Regions from separate parts of the Methylobacterium sp. Leaf113 genome, predicted to be linked through region 2. Evidence: riboswitches for the same ligand, from Rfam matches in the RefSeq annotation. Region 2 holds a riboswitch; each other region holds the start of a gene.
What was found. Region 2 has a riboswitch for cobalamin ahead of ASF60_RS03620 (TonB-dependent siderophore receptor). Riboswitches for the same ligand answer to the same signal wherever they lie in the genome.

Region 1 (4,419 bases), on a different contig from region 2:
TCACGCCGCGAATGTCATGGGCTCTGCTCTATCAATAGCCGGGAGGATGAGGCTAAAAGATTCGGTCAGAGGCCCATCTGAAGGCATCGCCGTCGAAACGACGGCCCCGTTACCAGGGCAGCGCCGATCGGTCCGCTACGTCCGCGATCGAGACCCGGTTCGTTCGCGCAACGAACGGCCGCTGGATTGAATTCCAGCCGTCATGGGCGACCGCTTTATCGAAAGACCACCGACATGCAGCGGCGCACATTCCTGGCAGGTCTTGCGGGGGTCCTCGGAACCGGACCGGCATGGGCTCAGATGAAGCACGACATGGGGACCATGGGGGACATGGGGACCATGGGAGCCGGGGCCGGGCCGGGCGGCCCGATGGCACCGATGGCCGGCACCGCGCCGGTCCTGCCGCAGGGGCAGCCGTTGAAGGAGCTGCCCCGGCTCCGCAACCGGTCCACCCGACCCGGTCGATTCGAGGCCACGATCGCGGCGCGCCCCGGCGTGGTTCGCTACGCGGAGGGCCTCGACACGCCGGTGCTGCTCTATGACGGCGGCCATCCGGTGATCGAGGCGCAGGAGGGCGACCGGGTCGCGATCACGTTCCAGAACGGCATTCCAGGGCAACCCTCCACGATCCACTGGCATGGGATGCCGGTGCCGTCCGACCAGGACGGCAACCCGATGAACCCCGTCGCGTCCGGGGCCGAACACGGCTACGCCTTCGACCTGCCCGAGGGCAGTGCGGCGACCTACTGGTTTCATCCGCATCCGCACGGCCTCACCGCCGAACAGGTCTATCGCGGCCTCGCCGGGCTCTTCCTGGTCAAGCCGAAATCCGATCCGATTCCGGCCGCCTATGGCGACACGGTCCTGATGCTGACCGATCTCCGGATCGCGGCGGACGGGACGATGCCGCCCAGCACGATGGTCGACCTGATGAACGGTCGCGTCGGCGACCACGTGCTCGTCAACGGCCAGAGCAATCCGGTGATGACGGTGGCGCCGGGCGAGAAGCGCCGCCTCCGGCTCGTCAACGCGACCAACGCGCGCTACCTGCGCCTGCGCTTCGCGGGCGCCCGCATGACCCTGATCGGCACCGATGGCGGCCTTGTCGAGGCGCCGGTCGCCGTCGACGAGGTGCTGCTCACCCCGGCCGAGCGGGTGGAACTCATCGTCTCCTTCGATCAGCCCGGCCCGGCCAAACTGACCACGCTCGCCTACGAGCGCGGCTGGATGGGACCGGGGGAGCCAAAGGAGGCGGGTAAGGTCCTGCTGACCGCGAACGTGGCGGGACGACCGGCGACGCCGCCACCGCCGCTGCCGAAGATGCTGCGGGCGATCGCCCCGCTCCAGGCCCCGGTCGTCACCCGCCGCTTCGTGCTGACGGAGGACATGGGCTCCATGGATCACGGTGCCATGCCGGGCATGGATCACGGCGGAACCGCGAAAGGCGGTGCCGCCGCCAAGCCGCCCGGCAGCCACGACATGAAGTTCCTGATCAACAACAAGAGCTTCGACATGACCCGCATCGACGAGGTCTCGAAGGTCGGTCAGGTCGAACAATGGGACATCGTCAACCAGTCGGACATGGATCACCCGTTCCATGTCCACGGAACCCAGTTCCAGATCGTCGCCTACGAGAAGGACGGACAGGTCAGGACCCCGGGCTATCGCGCCTGGAAGGACACCGTGAACGTCGTGCCCGGCGAGACGGTCCGGCTCCTGCTGCGCCAGGACCAGCCGGGGCCGCGCATGTACCATTGCCACATTCTCGAGCACGAGGAACTCGGCATGATGGGCGTGCTCGACGTCCGATCCTGACGGTTTTCCGTCTCGGCAGGCGGCACGCGCCTCACCGCGGGCCTCGTCGGCCTAACCTCGCCCGAAGGCGAGCCATGCCGGCCTCACCGGGTGGTCGTGTCGGCCCCCGGCGGCGTCTCCGAGGCGGTCCGGTCGGCGGCCGGCTTGCGGCGGGCCTGCTCGGCGCGGAGTTCCCGCTCGGCCATCAGCCAGAACTCGACCTCGAAGCCTTCGGGACGGTGGTTGCGCTCCCAGATCTCGTGGGCGCGCTCGCGGACCCGTTCGAACGTGATCCCATCCTCGGACATCGTGCTTCTGCTCCTTCGTGACCGGCGATCGCAGGTGCGACCCCCGCCGCGGGGCCAACGCTCCCGGGGGCGAATCGTCCCCGTCGATTGACGCCGGCGCCGGAAACCGCCTAGCTTCGGCGCGACGGTTCCTCGGATCGAGGATCAAAAGGGAACGCGGTGCGGGGCTCTGCCCCAACGCCGCGGCTGCCCCCGCAACTGTAAGCGGCGAGCCCATCATCAACACGTCACTGGGGGTTGCAAGCCTCTGGGAAGACGATGAGAGGGCGGTGACCCGCGAGCCAGGAGACCTGCCGTCAGTCGTGGTCACACGCGAAACGCATCGGGCGGGGTGTCCTGGTGGGTGTCGGGGCGTTCGCATGCGGCGAACGGACCGACCTCGTCGCGGTGACGTGCCACTCCGCGCGACCCGTCGCGTCAGCCGTCCCGTCGATGCCCGTCTGCGCCCGCGCGTCCCGCTCCCGTCCGCCTCGTCCGATCGCCCCGCGCGGTCCGGAGACGGCTGGCTTGCGGACAACGTCGCGTCCGGCACCACTCAGCGATTGTAACATTATAACATTCGCTTTAGCAGAGGTGGCTCGTCGGCCCTGGCCGATGCCCGCGCCCCTTCCCGGTTGTTCCATGTCCCTCGCCCAAATCCCGTCCCGATCCCCACGCGCCCGACGCGCTCGGCAGGGCCACGTCTTGCCCCTGATATCCTTGCCCCCGATATCCCGGCCTCCGATATTCCGGCCCCTCACATCCTGGCCGCTCGCGGCCCTGCTCGGCGGCCTGCTGCCGATGCCGGCCGACGCCGCGCCCGGCGAATCCCACTCGGCCGTCACCCTGGAGACCCTGGAGGTCGCGGGCTCCGGGCGCGGCGGCCCGCCGCCCGCCGAGGGGCTGAACCTGCGCAGCTCGAGCCGCAGCGCCAGCCGCCTCGGCCTGACGCCCCTGGAAACCCCCGCCAGCGTCGACGTGATCGCGGGGGAGACCACGCGCCTGCGCGGCCAGAACACGGTGGCGGAGGCCGTCACCCAGAACGCCACCGGCATCACCACGGTGGCGGCCCCCGGCAACGGCAACGGCGCCTTCACGGCCCGGGGCTTCGCCGGCCCGAACTCGATCCAGCAGCTCTACGACGGCACCCGCCTGTTCGTCGGGGCGGGCACCGTCACCTTCCCGTTCGACACCTGGAACGTCGAGCGCATCGAGGTGCTGCGTGGGCCGGCCTCCGTGCTCTACGGCGACGGCGCCATCGGCGGCGTGATCAACGTCGTGACCAAGAAGCCGGTCTTCACGCCCCTCAACGTGGCGCGCGCGGCCGTCGGCTCGGACGGTTTGGCGCGCTTGGCCCTCGATTCCGGCGGTCCCATCGGGGAGGCGCTCGCCTACCGCCTCAACATCAGCGGCAACCGCGCCGCAGGCTGGATCGCGCCGGACGGCGACTTCCGCAATCTCGCGGTCTCGGGCGCCCTGACCCTGCAGGCGAATCCGGACCTCGCCATCACCCTGAGCCATGATTTCGGCTACCAGGAGCCGGCCCGCTACTGGGGCACGCCGCTCATCGACGGGCGCATCCGCGACGCCATCCGGTTCAACAACTACAACGTCAGCGACGCCCAGATCCTCTGGACCGACAACTGGACGCAGCTGCGAGCGGAGTGGACGCCGAGCGCCGACATCACGATCCGCAACACCGCCTACCGGCTCCAGAGCCGGCGCCAGTGGCGGGACGTCGAGCAATACGCCTTCAACCGCGACACCGGGCGGATCGACCGCTCGGACTATCTCGAAATCTACCACAGCCAGGAGCAGATCGGGAATCGCCTCGACGCGACGATCCGGGGCACAGTGTTCGGATTCCGCAACGAATTCCTGGCCGGGTTCGACGTCAACGCCATCGCGTTCCGGCACACCAACAACTTCAGCTCCGAGGGCGGCGGCCTCACCACCAGCGTCGATCCCTTCGCCTATGACCCGGGTCTGTTCCCGGCCAATGGCCGCGCCACTCCGGCCTACGCCACCAACACGCGCCAGGCCTCGGTCTTCGCCGAGAACCGCCTGATCCTGTCCGATCAGCTCTCGCTGCTGGCCGGCATGCGCTACGACGCGCCGGTGCTGCACCGGACCAACCTCGTCACGGGCGCCGCCTTCGAGCAGGATTTCCAGGCGCTCAGCTACCGCTTCGGCGCCGTCTACAACCCGACCCCCCTGCTGGCGCTCTACGCCCAATACGCCACCGCCACCGATCCGGTCGGCAGCCTGATCTCGCTGTCGCAGAATCTGTCCGGTTTGAAGCTCTCCACCGGCGAGCAGGTGGAGGTCGGCGCCAAGG
Region 2 (4,419 bases):
CGCGCGAGTTCGGCCGCGAGCTGCCTCACGCCGCGCTCCCCGCCAGCCGCTCGATGTAGAGCCGCTCCAAGCCGACATGGTCGAGGGTTCTGGGGTCGATCTCCTCGACGATCCGACCACGGCTCAGCACGCCGACGCGCCCGGCCATCTCGCGCACGCGGTAGAGGTCGTGGGTCGCCATCAGGATGGCGGTGCCGCGCTCAGCGGCCGCCCGGACCGTGGTCGAGAAGTCCGCGGCCGCGCTCGGATCGAGGCCCGAGGTTGGTTCGTCGAGGAGCAGGAGCCGGGCACGGCGCGCGAGTGCCACCGCGATGCCGACCTTCTGGCGCATGCCCTTGGAATAGGAGCCGGCGGGACGGTGGTGGACATCCTCGGCGAGGCCTGCCTCCGCGAGGAGCGTGCGGGCGGTCCCCTTGCTCAAGTTGAGGCCGGCCAGCGTCGTGAAGTAGCGCAGGTTCGCCACCCCCGAGAGGCCTGGGTAGAGCGCTACCTGTTCGGGGATGTAAGCTACGTGCCGTCGGGCGCCGATCGGGTCGGCGCCGGCGTCCACACTACAGACCTCGACCGTGCCGGCATCCGCCTTCAGGAAGCCGAGGATTAGGTTGACCGTGGTCGTCTTGCCGGCACCGTTCGGCCCGAGCAAGGCGAAGACCTCGCCGGGGCGGAGCGACAGGTCGAGGCCGTCGAGGGCCTGGCGTTCGCCGAAACGCTTGCTCACCCCCCGGATGGCGAGCACGGCGTCGCCCGCATGGGTCGTGACCTCGGCCATCAGAAGCGCACCGAGATTGTGCCTGTGAAGCGCCGGGGCGCGCCGGGATAGACCCGGAAGACGTTGTTCGAACTCTCGTAGTAGGTCGCGTCGAAGATGTTCTCGACGTTAAGGCCGAAGCGCATGTTCTCGTAGCGGTAATAGGCCAGGGCATCGACCGCGATGTAGGCCGGGAGCACGAAGCCGGAGCCTGCCGCGTCCCCGGCGCGTTCGCCGACGCCGCGCACGCCGCCGCCGAGGCCTAGCCCCTTCCAGGGGCCCGCCTGCACCTCGTGCACGGCAAGCAGGCTGCCCGAGTGGCGCGGGATGTTGATGAGCGGTGCGCCCACGGGAAGCACGTTGTCCTTGGTCACCACCGCGTCGGCATAGACGTAACCCGCCAGAACCTTGATCTCGGGGGTGATCTGGCCGGCGGCGGTCAGTTCTAAGCCCTGGCTGCGCACGCGGCCCGCTGCCAACGAGAAGCCGCTGTTGTTGGGGTCGGCCGTGAGCACGTTCTGCCGCTCGATGCGGAAGGCCGCTGCCGTCAGGCCGAGCGCGCCGCCGAACACATCGAGCTTGGCACCGACTTCGTAGCCGATGCCGGTCTCGGGCTCGAACGGCACGGAGCGAGCTACCGCGAAGGCGTCGGGGCCGATATTGGGCCGGAAGCTGGTGCCGACATTGGTGTAGAGCGAGAGCTCCGGCAGGGGCTGGTAGACGAGGCCGGCGCGCGGTGTCGTCGCCACCCGGGATTGTTCCGTCTGCGTCGCCGTTGTGCGCTCGCGGAAGGATTGCTCGAAGAAGTCGAACCGGACCCCGAGCAGGGCTTTCCACTCCGGACTGAGCGCGATCTGGTCCTGGGCGTAGAGGGCGGTATTGGTGACCCGCTCCAGGTTGTTGCGCCGGATGGTCAGCGGCGGCAGGGCCTGGCCGTAGCGCGGATCGTAGATGTCGAGGCTGTAGGGGCTCTGGCGGAAGTTCGAGCGGTCGTAGACCACGCGGCTGTCGGTGCTCTCCCGCTCGAAGCCGAGAAGCACGGTATGGCCCAGATCACCGGTGGTGAAGCGCCCCACCACCTCGGCCTGGCCGATGGCGGTATCCCAGCGGTAATCGCGAAAGTTCCGGTCGCGCAGAACCGTGCGGTTGTCAGCGGCGAGGCCACGGACCTCCGCCGATTCCCCGACCAGCGAGCCGGTGTTGAAGTGGGTGGCCAGCCGCATCTGCCAATCGGCGTTGAAGCGATGCTCGACGCGCACCTGCATCGTGTCCGAACTCTGATCGGTGCTCTGCCCCGGCTCACCGAGGAAGCGGGAGATTGGCAGGAATCCCAGTTGCTTGTTGATCGCGATCACGCCCCGGTCGAAGACGACGCGGTTGCGCAGGAACTCGGTTTCGACGGTGATTTTCGTGTCCGGCGTGATCTGCCAACTTACGACGGGCGCGACGAGGAGCCGGTCGCCATCGACGAAATCGCGAAAGCTGTTCTGGCGTCCGCCCGCGAAGTTGAAGCGGTAGAGGAGCGTGCCGTCCTCGTTCAGGGCGCCGCCGGCATCCACCGTGCCGCGGAACTGCTCGAACGAGCCCCACAGGCCGCCCATCTCGACGAAGCGCTCGGCGGTCGGCTGCTTGGTGACGAAATTGACGAGGCCGCCCGGGTCGCTGCGCCCGAACAGGCCGCCGCCGGGACCCTTCAGGACCTCGATCCGCTCGACGTTCTGGGTGTCAGGCGGCGGCGGCGAGCCCCGGTTGATCGGGAAGCCGTTACGGTAGAGTTCCGAGGTCGTCGTGCCGCGGATGGCGTAGCTGAACACCGTCAGGCCGCCGAAATTGTTCTGCTGGGCGACACCGGGCGTATAGTTGAAGACCCGGTCGACCCGGGTGGCGGCCAGATCCGTGATGACCTCCCGCGGTGCGACGGTGACGACCTGGGGCACGTCGCGCTGGGGCGTGTCGGTCTTCGTGCTGCTCACAGCCCGGTCGTCCCGGTAACCCGGGGTCGGACCGATCAGGCCGATACCTGAGTTGGGACCAGCACCAGCGACGGCCGGGGCACCTCCGCCAGCCCCTTCCACGGAGAGCTCCTCCAGCGTGACGGCCTCCTGCGCCCGGGCCTCCAAGGAAGGCGCAGCTGCCGAGAGGATTGCGGCAAGCGCGTAGTGCGATCCTCGATGCCCCGACGTCCGACGACGCTTCGCCGGAACGGGCAGGTTCAGGATCGGGGCCTTCGAGGTCGGCAGGTTGGGACAAAAAGGCACCAGTGCGCTCAAGGTTGTCGAGCGACGGCCGAGCGGGTGCCCTCACGGGATCGGCCGCGTCAGCAGCCGAGTCCGCTCATGCGCTCCGCCGGGACACCCCGCCCGAGAGACGTATCGTGGTGCAAGGCAGGTCTCCTGGCTCGCGGGTCATTGCCCTCGCCTCGGCCTTCCCGGTGCGACGCACCAGTGACCATGAACGGAAAGGGCTCGCCGCTGACAGTTGCGGGGGCAGCTTCGGAAGCACTCCTGCGAGCACCCCGAATTCCCTCTTAGCCCGCGAGCCGACGACCCGCAGGAACCTTGACGGTCAGACATTCGCCGGGCGCTGCCGCATAGTCAATCGAGGGAACGCCATTTTCCGCAACATTGTAACATTGCATCGATATGGTTCTGGATGGTTGTGCGTCTTCAGATGATTTGGGACTGTCTGCGGTGTTCAGGAGCGGAGGCTTTGGTCCATCTGCGGTGGGAGGTTAGGCAGCCTGCGCCCAGTGGTGCAACTGGCCGATGCCCGATGGCCTCTACGATAGGGCGCTTAAGGACGTCTTCCGATCGAAAGCAGCCGGACCGCATTCCACCCAACCCAGTCGTAGAGCGGACGGACGGGTCCCGACCCAACCAAGCCGTAGAAGCTCGTCGATGGCAAACTCAAAAGCGGCCATTGAGCCGGTTGTAGGAGGCGTCCAAGCGTTTGGCTGACCGAGCCGTCGACGTAACGATTCGATTTCGTCACGTGGCCAGACGCGATTGGATACATTATCGATAAGATCGCCCAGTCTTCTCAGGCGAACAGAAATGTCTCCCTTTCCCGGTGAATCGGGGCGCCTCGATTACGAGGGCCCTCGCTCTCCCTCCGATCGCCCCGAGCCAGCGCCCGATGCCGAACTTGATCGCGTCCAGCCTGCATGCCACCGCCGAGGGCATTGTCGCGCTGGTGGCGGCCTGTAATCGGCTGCGCCTGCCAGGAACGCAGCACCCCTTTGTGGTTGGCGTCCATGCGCCAATGCGCGAGGAGCTGACCCTGCGGGATCTGCGCGTGACTGGAACGATCCCGGTGGGGCTCGACGGCCGCTACCTCAAGATGGGCGCCAACCCTGCCTGCCCGACAACGCGCGGCCACGACTGGTTCCTGGGCGACGGCATGGTGCACGGTCTCTGCATCGAGGACGGAAAAGCCTTGTGGTACCGCAACCGCTGGATCGGTTCGCGTGCGGCGTCCTCAGCGCTCGGCCGGCCCGCTGCCCCTGGGCCGCGCCGCGGCGACGACACTGTTAACACCAACGTCGTCGCGATCGGCGGCCGCACCTTGGCCGTGGTCGAGGCCGGCAGTTTCCCCGTCGCGCTGTCCGAGGATTTGGAGACGCAGCGCTACGACACGTTCGATGACACCCTCGCTGGCTCCTTCACTGGACA
Region 3 (4,419 bases), on a different contig from region 2:
CGGCCGGCCTGAAGCTCTCGAACCAGACGAAGACCTCCGCGTCGGACGTCTTGGCCTGGATGCCACGCTTGATCGCCGAGGATGTCCAGCCGGCCGGGAGGTCCACCGTGACCGGCGGTTGTCCGGGGACGACGGTGACGGGTTCGGCGATCGCGACGGCGCCCATCAGCAGGACGGCGAGGGCGGCCACGCTGGCGGATTTCGACAGGCTTGTTGTCACGGGCTCACTCCAGGGCAAGGTCAGGCTCTGTGTAAAGCATCGCCGAGACGGGCGCTTCTGTATTTTTGCTGAAAAAATCCTCCGGATCGGAGTCTATTCGGTTGGATGCGAACCGAGATTAATAAAAAGACTGATAAGTCTTGCGCTCGGACGAGGCTGAGCAGATTTGGTCATGGAATCAAATCGAGCGGCATTGTCGGTGGAGCACAAGGTATCGCGGCGGCCGATCCGGTCCTCGATCAGGGGACAAACCGTTCCGCACCGGAATCCTCGTCTTGACGTCCTGTCGCGCTGTCTGATGTCCTGTTCGAAACCAGCCGTTCCGCGCGTTTCAGGGGCTGGGATACGGGCCGCGAAACAGGTCGCCCAACGCCTTGCGCCGGAACAGGGTGCGCCAGCGCCGGCGTTGATGCTCCGGTCGGTCGTGGTTGATGTGGCAGCGCTGGCAGAAGGCCGCGAGGTTCTTCGCGGCGTTGTTCGCCGTATCGTGGTCGCGGTGGGCCGTCGCCAGGACCACGCGCGTCGTCCGCACGGTTCCCAGCACGTCATCGATCCCGACCGCGAGGCAGACGAACCGCCCTGCCCCATCGCGCCATGCGCTGGCATCGTCGTCCCACCAGCGCCCATCGCCGAGATGGAAGACCCGCCGGCCATGCGGCCGTCCGCAGGACTCGCACCGACCCCGCGCGCGAGTGAACCGGATGACGGCCGACAGCTCGGGCCAGTCGATCGGATAGAAGAAGCGATGCTCGCGACGGATCGGCATGGTCGGCAATGGTCACGGCACGATTGGCGCTGGCAAGCGCCGAGTTCAACCGGCGGCGCTGAATCTCAGCCGGAATGGCTGGAGGGCGCCTGCCACTGCACGCCGGCATGCTCGCGGATGTCGCCCGCCGCGCTGCCGGTGTCGGCGTCGCTGGCCCAGCCGCTCGGCTCCGCCACGTCGAGGATCTCGTCGTCCGGATAGGCGGCTTCGAGAAACAGCCTGGCTTCGCCCTCGGCGGCGGCCCGCACGGTCACCAGCGGTTTCGGTCCCTCGGCGGTCCTGATGTTGGCGATGAACAGCTTCGTCATGTCCGATGTCTCCCGGCGGTGATGACCGCTCACAGAGGGCGGTGACGGGCGAACAGCAAGAGGGCCGGCATCGATCGGCCGATCGCGGGGGCGAGCGCCCGCGCCGCCTCGGTGACCGAGACCGGGGTCCCCGCGGGATCGGGCCGGGCACTGGATCGTCAACCACGGCGTGCATTCCGCCACCGAAACTCGCGGACCGTCTCAACCAGACCGAAACCTCCGGGCGCCATGCTGTCCGGCGGATGATCGCCCCACGTCGCGCGATCGCGCTTGGATGGGGCCTGAGCCAGATTTCCAGACGTCGCTTCTTCCTCCAACGGGTTTCCTGCCGGATTTCGGGCCAAGCCCTGAGGCCGCTGGCCGTCGACGCCGAGTTCACCCGCGACAACGTCGACACGGCCTGTCAGGCCCTGTCGTTGAAGCTGGTGAACCTCGTCGAGGAGGACGACGAAGGCAGCTATGCCTTCCGCCTGACGCGGCCGGGCCTGCTTCTCCTCAACGGCCAGATCGAGGCGGCCGCTGGCTTGATCGACCAGGGCTTTGGTTTGCGCCGGATCAAGACACCGCCCCTCTGGGGCGCGCTCGGCAGCAAGCTCCGTCCGGGCGGACCCGGCATGTCCCTCAAGGGCAGCGGTCCGAGGGCCTACGCCACCCAATTGATCGTGGCGGTCGCCTCCGGACACGCGATCGTCGCCGGTGACGTCGTCCGGGGCAATGCCAATGGCCCCCGCACCTGGCTCGAGGACGAGCCGGCGCCCCGCGCCGAACGCCAGATCGGACCCTCGCCGCTGCGAAGCTGGAGCCCGGACCAGGATCGGGATCGCCCGCTCTGATCGGAGGGGCGGCCGCCCATCCAGCCTTCACCCGGCCTGTCCCCGACCCCCCGGCGCTGGGCTCGGCCCGGGCTGTCGCACAGGGAGCACAGGACGCCGATTTCCCGCGCGTTCGATTGACGCTGTCGGGCTTCCTCTGGTCTTCTGGCCTCGGACGGTTCCTCGGATCGAGGATCAAAAGGGAACGCGGTGCGGGCGAGAGCCCAACGCCGCGGCTGCCCCCGCAACTGTAAGCGGCGAGCCCATCATCAACACGTCACTGGGTGCCCCGGCACCTGGGAAGACGATGAGAGGGCGGTGACCCGCGAGCCAGGAGACCTGCCGTCCATCGTGGTCACACGCGAAACGCATCGGGCGGGGTGTCCTGGTGGGTGTCGGGGCGTTCGCACGCGGCGAACGGACCGACCTCGTCGCGGTGACGTGCCACAGACGTCGCCCGAGGTTTCATGTCGCCCGCTCCGTCACGGCCCCCCTACCGAACGCTCCTTCTGGTCTCCTGCGCCGGCCTGGTGCCTTACGGCGCGCAGATCCGGCCGGTCTTTGGCCAGGCGGCCGAGGCGAACCTGGCTGAACTCTCGGTCACGGCGGAGGCATCGGCGCCGCCCGGAACCGGACCGGTCGCGCAGGCGGGCTTCGTCGGCGGCGTCACCGGCATCGGCGGCGGTCTCAGGCCCGTCGATGCGGCGAGCGCGGGGGTGATATCGGGTGCGCAGATCAACAGCCGCCCGATCACCCGACCGGGAGAGGTGCTGGAAAGCGTGCCCGGTCTCATCGTCACCCAGCATTCCGGGGAGGGGAAGGCCAACCAGTTCTTCCTGCGCGGGTTCAATCTCGACCACGGCACCGATATCGCGCTGTCGATCGACGGCATGCCGGTCAACATGCGGACCCACGCCCACGGACAGGGCTATGCCGACCTCAACTTCCTGATCCCGGAACTCGTCGGCGCGGTGGAGTTCCACAAGGGTCCCTACTTCGTGCGCGATGGCGACTTCGCCTCGGCCGGTTCGGTGCGGATCGACTATCTCGACAAGACCGACCGCAACCTCGCCCTGACCTCCTTCGGCAGCTTCGGCTACAAGCGGGCGCTCACCATCGCGTCGGCACCGCTCGGGCAGGGCACCCTTCTGGTGGCGGGCGAGGCCCAGACCTATGACGGCCCCTGGGACGTGCCGGACCGTCTGGCCAAGCTCAACGGCGTCGTCCGCTACAGCCAGGGCACGGCCCTGGACGGCTTCGCCCTGACGGGCATGGCCTACTGGGCCCGGTGGAACGCCACCAACCAGATCCCGGAGCGCGCCGTCGCGGAGGGGATCATCGGCCGCTTCGGCGCCCTGAACCCCACGGATGGCGGCGACACCGGCCGTTTCTCGCTCTCTGGACGCTGGAGCCGGACGAGCGACGCCGGCATCACCCGGGCGAACGCCTACGTCATCCGCTATGGGATGAACCTGTTCAACGACTTCACGTATTTTCTCAACGATCCGGTCAGCGGCGACCAGTTCCGCCAGCGCGACAGCCGGGTGCTGGGCGGCGGCGAGATCAGCCACACGGTCCAGGGCGATCTCTTCGGGTTGCCGATGGAGACCGAGATAGGGCTTCAGACCCGCACGGACTCGATCCGCGTCGGCCTGTTCAACACCACCGCGCGGCAGGTCCGCTCGACGGTGCTGGACGACCGGGTGCTGGAGGCGAGCGCCGCCCTCTACGTCGAGAACCGGGTGCGCTGGACCGATTGGCTGCGCACCAGCGTCGGTGTCCGGGCCGACGGGTTCACCGCCGATGTCCGCTCGGACACGCCGGCCAATTCCGGCACGGCACGGGACGGCATCGTCAACCCGAAGCTCGGCCTCGTGCTCGGTCCGTGGTTCGAGACCGAGCTGTTCGTGAATTACGGCGGCGGCTTCCACTCCAACGACGCCCGCGGCGTAACCGCCACGGTCGATCCGACGAGCCCGCTCTTCAACATCAGCCGCTCGCCCTTCCTCGTGCCCTCGACCGGCTCGGAGATCGGCCTGCGCAACCGCAGCATCGCCGGGCTCGAGACCGCCGTCGCCCTGTTCCAACTCGATTTCGCCTCCGAGAACCTGTTCCAGGGCGACAGCGGCACCACCGAGCCGAGCCGCCCCACCCGCCGATTCGGCATCGAGTGGACCAACCGCTACGCGGTGACGCCTTGGCTCTCCCTGGAGGGCGACCTGACGGTCACCAACGCCCGCTTCTCGGACCGGGACCCGATCGGCAACCGGGTGCCGGAGGCACCGACCACCATCGCGTCGGCCGGATTCACCT
Region 4 (4,419 bases), on a different contig from region 2:
GTCGGATCCGCCATCAGGTCGAGGGCCTTGGCCCAGGCGTGCTCGGCGGCGGCGATGTCGCGGGCCTTGTCCTGGGTCTCCCAGGTGAAACCCTCGCCGAGGGTGTGCCAGTCGATCCGGTCCCCGAAGACCTGGAGCGCGTGCTTCTCGCCCGTGTCCCAGGCGCCCTTGATGAACTGGACCACGCCGACGCGCCAGCCATGGCCCAGCGCCCGCAGCATCAGCCCGAGGGCCGCCGTGGTCTTGCCCTTGCCGGGACCGGTGTTGACGATGAGAAGCCCCTTCTCGATCGTCTTGCCGGCGACCTCGGCGTCCTGCACCGCCTTGCGCTTCTCCATCTTTTCGCGATGGCGTTCGGCGTCGTTCACGGCGTCCGTCATGGGGTGGCTCCAGCTTGGGGTTTCACGATCAGGGGCAGGCCCGCCACCAGGAAGACGACGTGGTCGGCCTGTCGCGCGAGGCGCTGGTGCAGCCGCCCGGCGGCATCGCGAAACCGGCGGGCCAGCGCATTGTCCGGCACGATGCCGAGCCCGACCTCGTTGCCGACCAGCACCACCGGGCCGGGCGCCGCCGCGCAGGCCGCCAACAGCGCGGCGGTGGCGGCCTCCACGTCGGCCTCGGCCAGGATCAGGTTGGTGAGCCAGAGGGTGAGGCAATCGACCAGCACCGGCCCGGGCGCAGCGGCCACCGCCCCGGCCAGGTCCATCGGCACGTCGCGGGTGATCCAGTCGGCCGAGCGGCGCTCCCGGTGGAGCGCGATGCGGTCGCGCATCTCGTCGTCCCAGGCCTGCGCCGTGGCGAGGTACAGCCAGGGGGCGGGACAGGCCTCGATCAGCCCCTCCGCGTGGGCGCTCTTGCCGGAGCGCGCGCCGCCGAGCACGAGAGTCAGTCTGGGAGGGAGGTTCGGCATGGGCCTCCTGTGCCCGAAATCGAGCCCTCGGGTCAAAGGCCGGAATCCGATCCGGGCCGCGTTGTCAGCGCGACGGCAACCGCGTAGAAGCGTGGATCGGACGGTGCCCCGGCGACGGGGTGAAAAGGGAATGCGGTGAGGGGGCGACCCTGAAACCGCAGCTGCCCCCGCAACTGTGAGCGGAGACGGGACTGCCATCGGCCACTGGAGCGATCCGGGAAGGCGGCAGGACCAGCGACCCGCGAGCCAGGAGACCTGCCGCCGAGAGTGGACCTGCCATCGAGCGTGGACCTTCCGTCCACCCGATCGATCCGTGACGGCCGCCGGCGGGGCGGCCAGGAGATGAACCGATGTCGACCAACACCCTCGTCCTGACCGGCACCCGCACCAACGAGCGTCTCGGCGCCGTGCTCTTCGCCGCCTTCCTCGGCCTCGGCCTCGTGTTCATGGCGGGCTTCGCCCCCGCGATGGCGCTGCACAATGCGGCGCACGACTTCCGCCACAGCCAGAATTTCCCCTGCCACTGAGCGCCTCCGCTTAAGGCAGACACCCCCATGATCATCCGGCTCGTGTCGGCGGCCCTGGTCGCCGGCTTCCTCGCGGCTGTGGTCGCGACGGGCCTGCAGCTCGCGCTCACCTCGCCGCTCATCATCGCGGCCGAGCGCTACGAGACGCAGGCCTCGGCAGATCCCGCACGCCTGTCGCCCGCCTCCCTGGTCGTGCGCGTCCACGGCGGTCACGATCACGGCACCAAGGACCCCTCGGTCGCGGGCGGCGAGGTCGCGCCCGACTGGCAGCCCGGCCCCGGCCTGCCGCGCATGGCCTTCACGGCGCTGGCCACCCTGGTGGGCGGCGTCGGCTACGCGCTGCTGCTCGGCGCCGTGCTGCTCGCCTGCAACCGCGAGCCAAGCCCCGAAACCGGCCTGCGCTTCGCCATCGGGGGGTTCCTCGCGGTGGCCCTGGCACCGGCTCTCGGGCTGGCGCCGGAACTGCCCGGCATGGCGGCGGCGCCGCTCGCCGACCGCCAGTTCTGGTGGGTGATGACGGCGCTCGCCACCGCCATGGGGCTGTACCTCATCGCGATCCGGCGCGCGCCGATCACCATCGCGGGGGGCATCGTGCTCCTGGTCGCCCCCCATCTCGCGGGCGCGCCGGAGACCAGCCACGCCGCCTCGAACCTGCCGGCGGCCTACGCGGCGCAGTTCGCCGCACGCTCGCTCGGCATCGCCTTCGTGTTCTGGGCCGTGATCGGGCTGGCCTATGGCTGGGCCTGGGGATTGTTCGGCAAGGCCCGGACGGCCCATGCCTGACCAGTCGACTGACCCGTTGCTGGATCAAGGACCCAAAGACCTGCGTCAGACGGACAGCGCCGCCGTCACGCTCTACGTCTGCGCCACCTGCCGGGCGGCCGGGGACGTCTCCGAGCCACGCGCCGGGGCGCGCCTGCTCGCCGCCCTCCAGGAGGCGGTGAGCGCGGGCGGTCATCCGGGCATCACGGTCGAGAGCGTCGAGTGCCTCTCGGTGTGCAAGCGGCCCTGCACGGTGGCGGTCGCGTCGCAGGGGCGCTGGACCTACGTCTACGGCGATCTCGATCCGGTCGCCTCGGCCGGCACCATCCTGGACGGCGTCGCGCTCTATGCCGAGACGCCGGACGGCATCGTACCGTGGAAGGCCCGGCCGCAGGAATTCCGCAAGGGCGTCGTCGCCCGTATTCCGCCGTTCTCGCCGCCGCTCCCGCCCACATTCCCGCCGCCCGTCGCGGCGCCCCCCCATCCGGACGCCGCCGAATGACCCTTGTCGCCAAGATTCCCTGCACGATCGTCACGGGCTTCCTCGGAGCCGGCAAGACCACGCTGGTGCGCCACCTCGTCGAGAACGCCAACGGCCGCCGCCTCGCGATCATCGTCAACGAGTTCGGCGATATCGGCTTCGACGGCTCGTTCCTGGCGGCCTGCGGCATCGAGGGCTGCGGCGACGAGGACATCGTCGAACTGGCCAACGGCTGCATCTGCTGCACCGTGGCCGACGATTTCGTGCCGGCCCTGAACAAGCTCCTCGACCGGGCCGATCCGCCCGAGCACATCCTGATCGAGACCTCGGGCCTCGCCCTGCCGAAGCCCCTTGTCCAGGCGTTCCAGTGGCCGGCCATCCGCTCGCGGGTGACGGTGGACGGCGTGGTCGCGGTGATCGACGGACCGGCCGTGGCGGCCGGCTTCTTCGCCGACGATCCGGCGGCTCTGGCCGCCCAGCGCGCCGACGATGCCAGCGTCGACCACGACAACCCGCTGGAAGAGGTGTTCGAGGACCAGCTCCTCTGCGCCGACCTCGTGGTGATGAACAAGGCCGACCTCCTCGACGAGGCCGGGCGCGCCAAGGTTCGGGCCGAGGTGCTCGGGCACCTGCCCCGCGCGGTGAAGATGGTCGAGGCCGAGCACGGCCGCCTCGACCCGCGCGTGATCCTGGGTCTCGAGGCTGCAGCCGAGGACGACCTCGACGCGCGCCCCTCCCATCACGGTGAGGGCGAGGACCACGACCACGACGATTTCGACTCGGTGGCCCTCCCGGTTCGGTCCGCCGCCACCGCCGAGGATCTGGCGATCCGCGTCGCCCGCGCCGCCGAGACCGCGGGCGTGCTCCGCATCAAGGGCTTCGCCGAGGTCACCGGCAAGCCGATGCGCCTCGTGGTCCAGGGCGTCGGCGCGCGGATCAGCCATCATTACGACCGGCCCTGGAAAGCCTCCGAGCCGCGGGACGGCCGCCTCGTCGTCATCGGCCTGAAGGGCTTCGACCAGGGCGCCGTCGCCGAGGCTCTGGCGGGATGAATCGCCGCGCGGCCCTGCGGCCCGTCCCGGCCGGGCTCCGCCGGCGGCGGCTGCCGCTCGCCGCCCTCGGTCTCGCGGCCCTGCTCGGAATCGGGGGCTGCCGGGATGCCAGGCGGTCGGACACGCCCGCCGGCGCACCGGTGAGCGCCACATCCCCGGCGCCGCGAACCGCGGTCAAGCTCGCCTATACCCACGAACTGACCATCGATCTTCCGGCGGATCGCGTCGGCGCGCACTTCGCAGCGGCGCGGGACCGCTGCGTGACCGACACGGTCCTCGACTGCACCCTGATATCGGCCTCGTTCGGCGAGAGTTCGCGCCCGTCCGGGCGTCCCTCCGCAAAGCTCGACATCCGCCTTCCGCACAGCGCGGTCGCGGCCTACCTCGCCTTCGTTACGGCGCCCCTTCCGGGGGAGCAGGCGAGCGATGTCATCCTGCAGCGCCAGGCGACCCGGGCCGACGACCTGACCCCGACGATCGAGGATGGCGTGCGGCGGCTCGCCCAGCGCAAAGCCTACCGCGAGCGCCTCGACGCCCTGGCCGCGAAACCCGACACCCGCGTCGAGGATCTGATCCGGATCGCGCAGGAAATCGCCCAGGTTCAAGCGCAGATCGAGGAGGACGAGGCCAAGCAGCGCGGCCTCGAGCGGCGCGTCGAGACCGAACTCATCGCGCTCTCGTTCCAGG

Region 1: linked by a shared signal. The riboswitch ahead of ASF60_RS07915 (TonB-dependent receptor) and the one ahead of ASF60_RS03620 (TonB-dependent siderophore receptor) in region 2 are both predicted to bind cobalamin.
Region 3: linked by a shared signal. The riboswitch ahead of ASF60_RS14120 (TonB-dependent receptor) and the one ahead of ASF60_RS03620 (TonB-dependent siderophore receptor) in region 2 are both predicted to bind cobalamin.
Region 4: linked by a shared signal. The riboswitch ahead of ASF60_RS01310 (CbtB domain-containing protein) and the one ahead of ASF60_RS03620 (TonB-dependent siderophore receptor) in region 2 are both predicted to bind cobalamin.

Annotation. Positions count from the first base shown of each region.
Region 1 is NZ_LMNJ01000009.1:23,415-27,833, forward strand. It holds gene ASF60_RS07905 (multicopper oxidase family protein) at 235-1,815, shown strand; gene ASF60_RS07910 (DUF2934 domain-containing protein) at 1,899-2,102, opposite strand; cobalamin riboswitch at 2,211-2,414, shown strand; gene ASF60_RS07915 (TonB-dependent receptor) at 2,883-4,419, shown strand, end outside.
Region 2 is NZ_LMNJ01000003.1:1,359-5,777, reverse strand. It holds gene ASF60_RS03630 (DUF3526 domain-containing protein) at 1-29, opposite strand, end outside; gene ASF60_RS03625 (ABC transporter ATP-binding protein) at 26-769, opposite strand; gene ASF60_RS03620 (TonB-dependent siderophore receptor) at 769-2,958, opposite strand; cobalamin riboswitch at 3,115-3,324, opposite strand; gene ASF60_RS03615 (8'-apo-carotenoid 13,14-cleaving dioxygenase) at 3,884-4,419, shown strand, end outside.
Region 3 is NZ_LMNJ01000023.1:20,884-25,302, forward strand. It holds gene ASF60_RS14100 (hypothetical protein) at 1-220, opposite strand, end outside; gene ASF60_RS14105 (hypothetical protein) at 552-986, opposite strand; gene ASF60_RS14110 (hypothetical protein) at 1,052-1,294, opposite strand; gene ASF60_RS14115 (hypothetical protein) at 1,537-2,127, shown strand; cobalamin riboswitch at 2,266-2,467, shown strand; gene ASF60_RS14120 (TonB-dependent receptor) at 2,574-4,419, shown strand, end outside.
Region 4 is NZ_LMNJ01000001.1:278,008-282,426, reverse strand. It holds gene cobO (cob(I)yrinic acid a,c-diamide adenosyltransferase) at 1-380, opposite strand, end outside; gene cobU (bifunctional adenosylcobinamide kinase/adenosylcobinamide-phosphate guanylyltransferase) at 377-910, opposite strand; cobalamin riboswitch at 995-1,187, shown strand; gene ASF60_RS01310 (CbtB domain-containing protein) at 1,261-1,437, shown strand; gene ASF60_RS01305 (CbtA family protein) at 1,465-2,220, shown strand; gene ASF60_RS01300 (DUF1636 family protein) at 2,213-2,701, shown strand; gene cobW (cobalamin biosynthesis protein CobW) at 2,698-3,732, shown strand; gene ASF60_RS01290 (DUF4349 domain-containing protein) at 3,729-4,419, shown strand, end outside.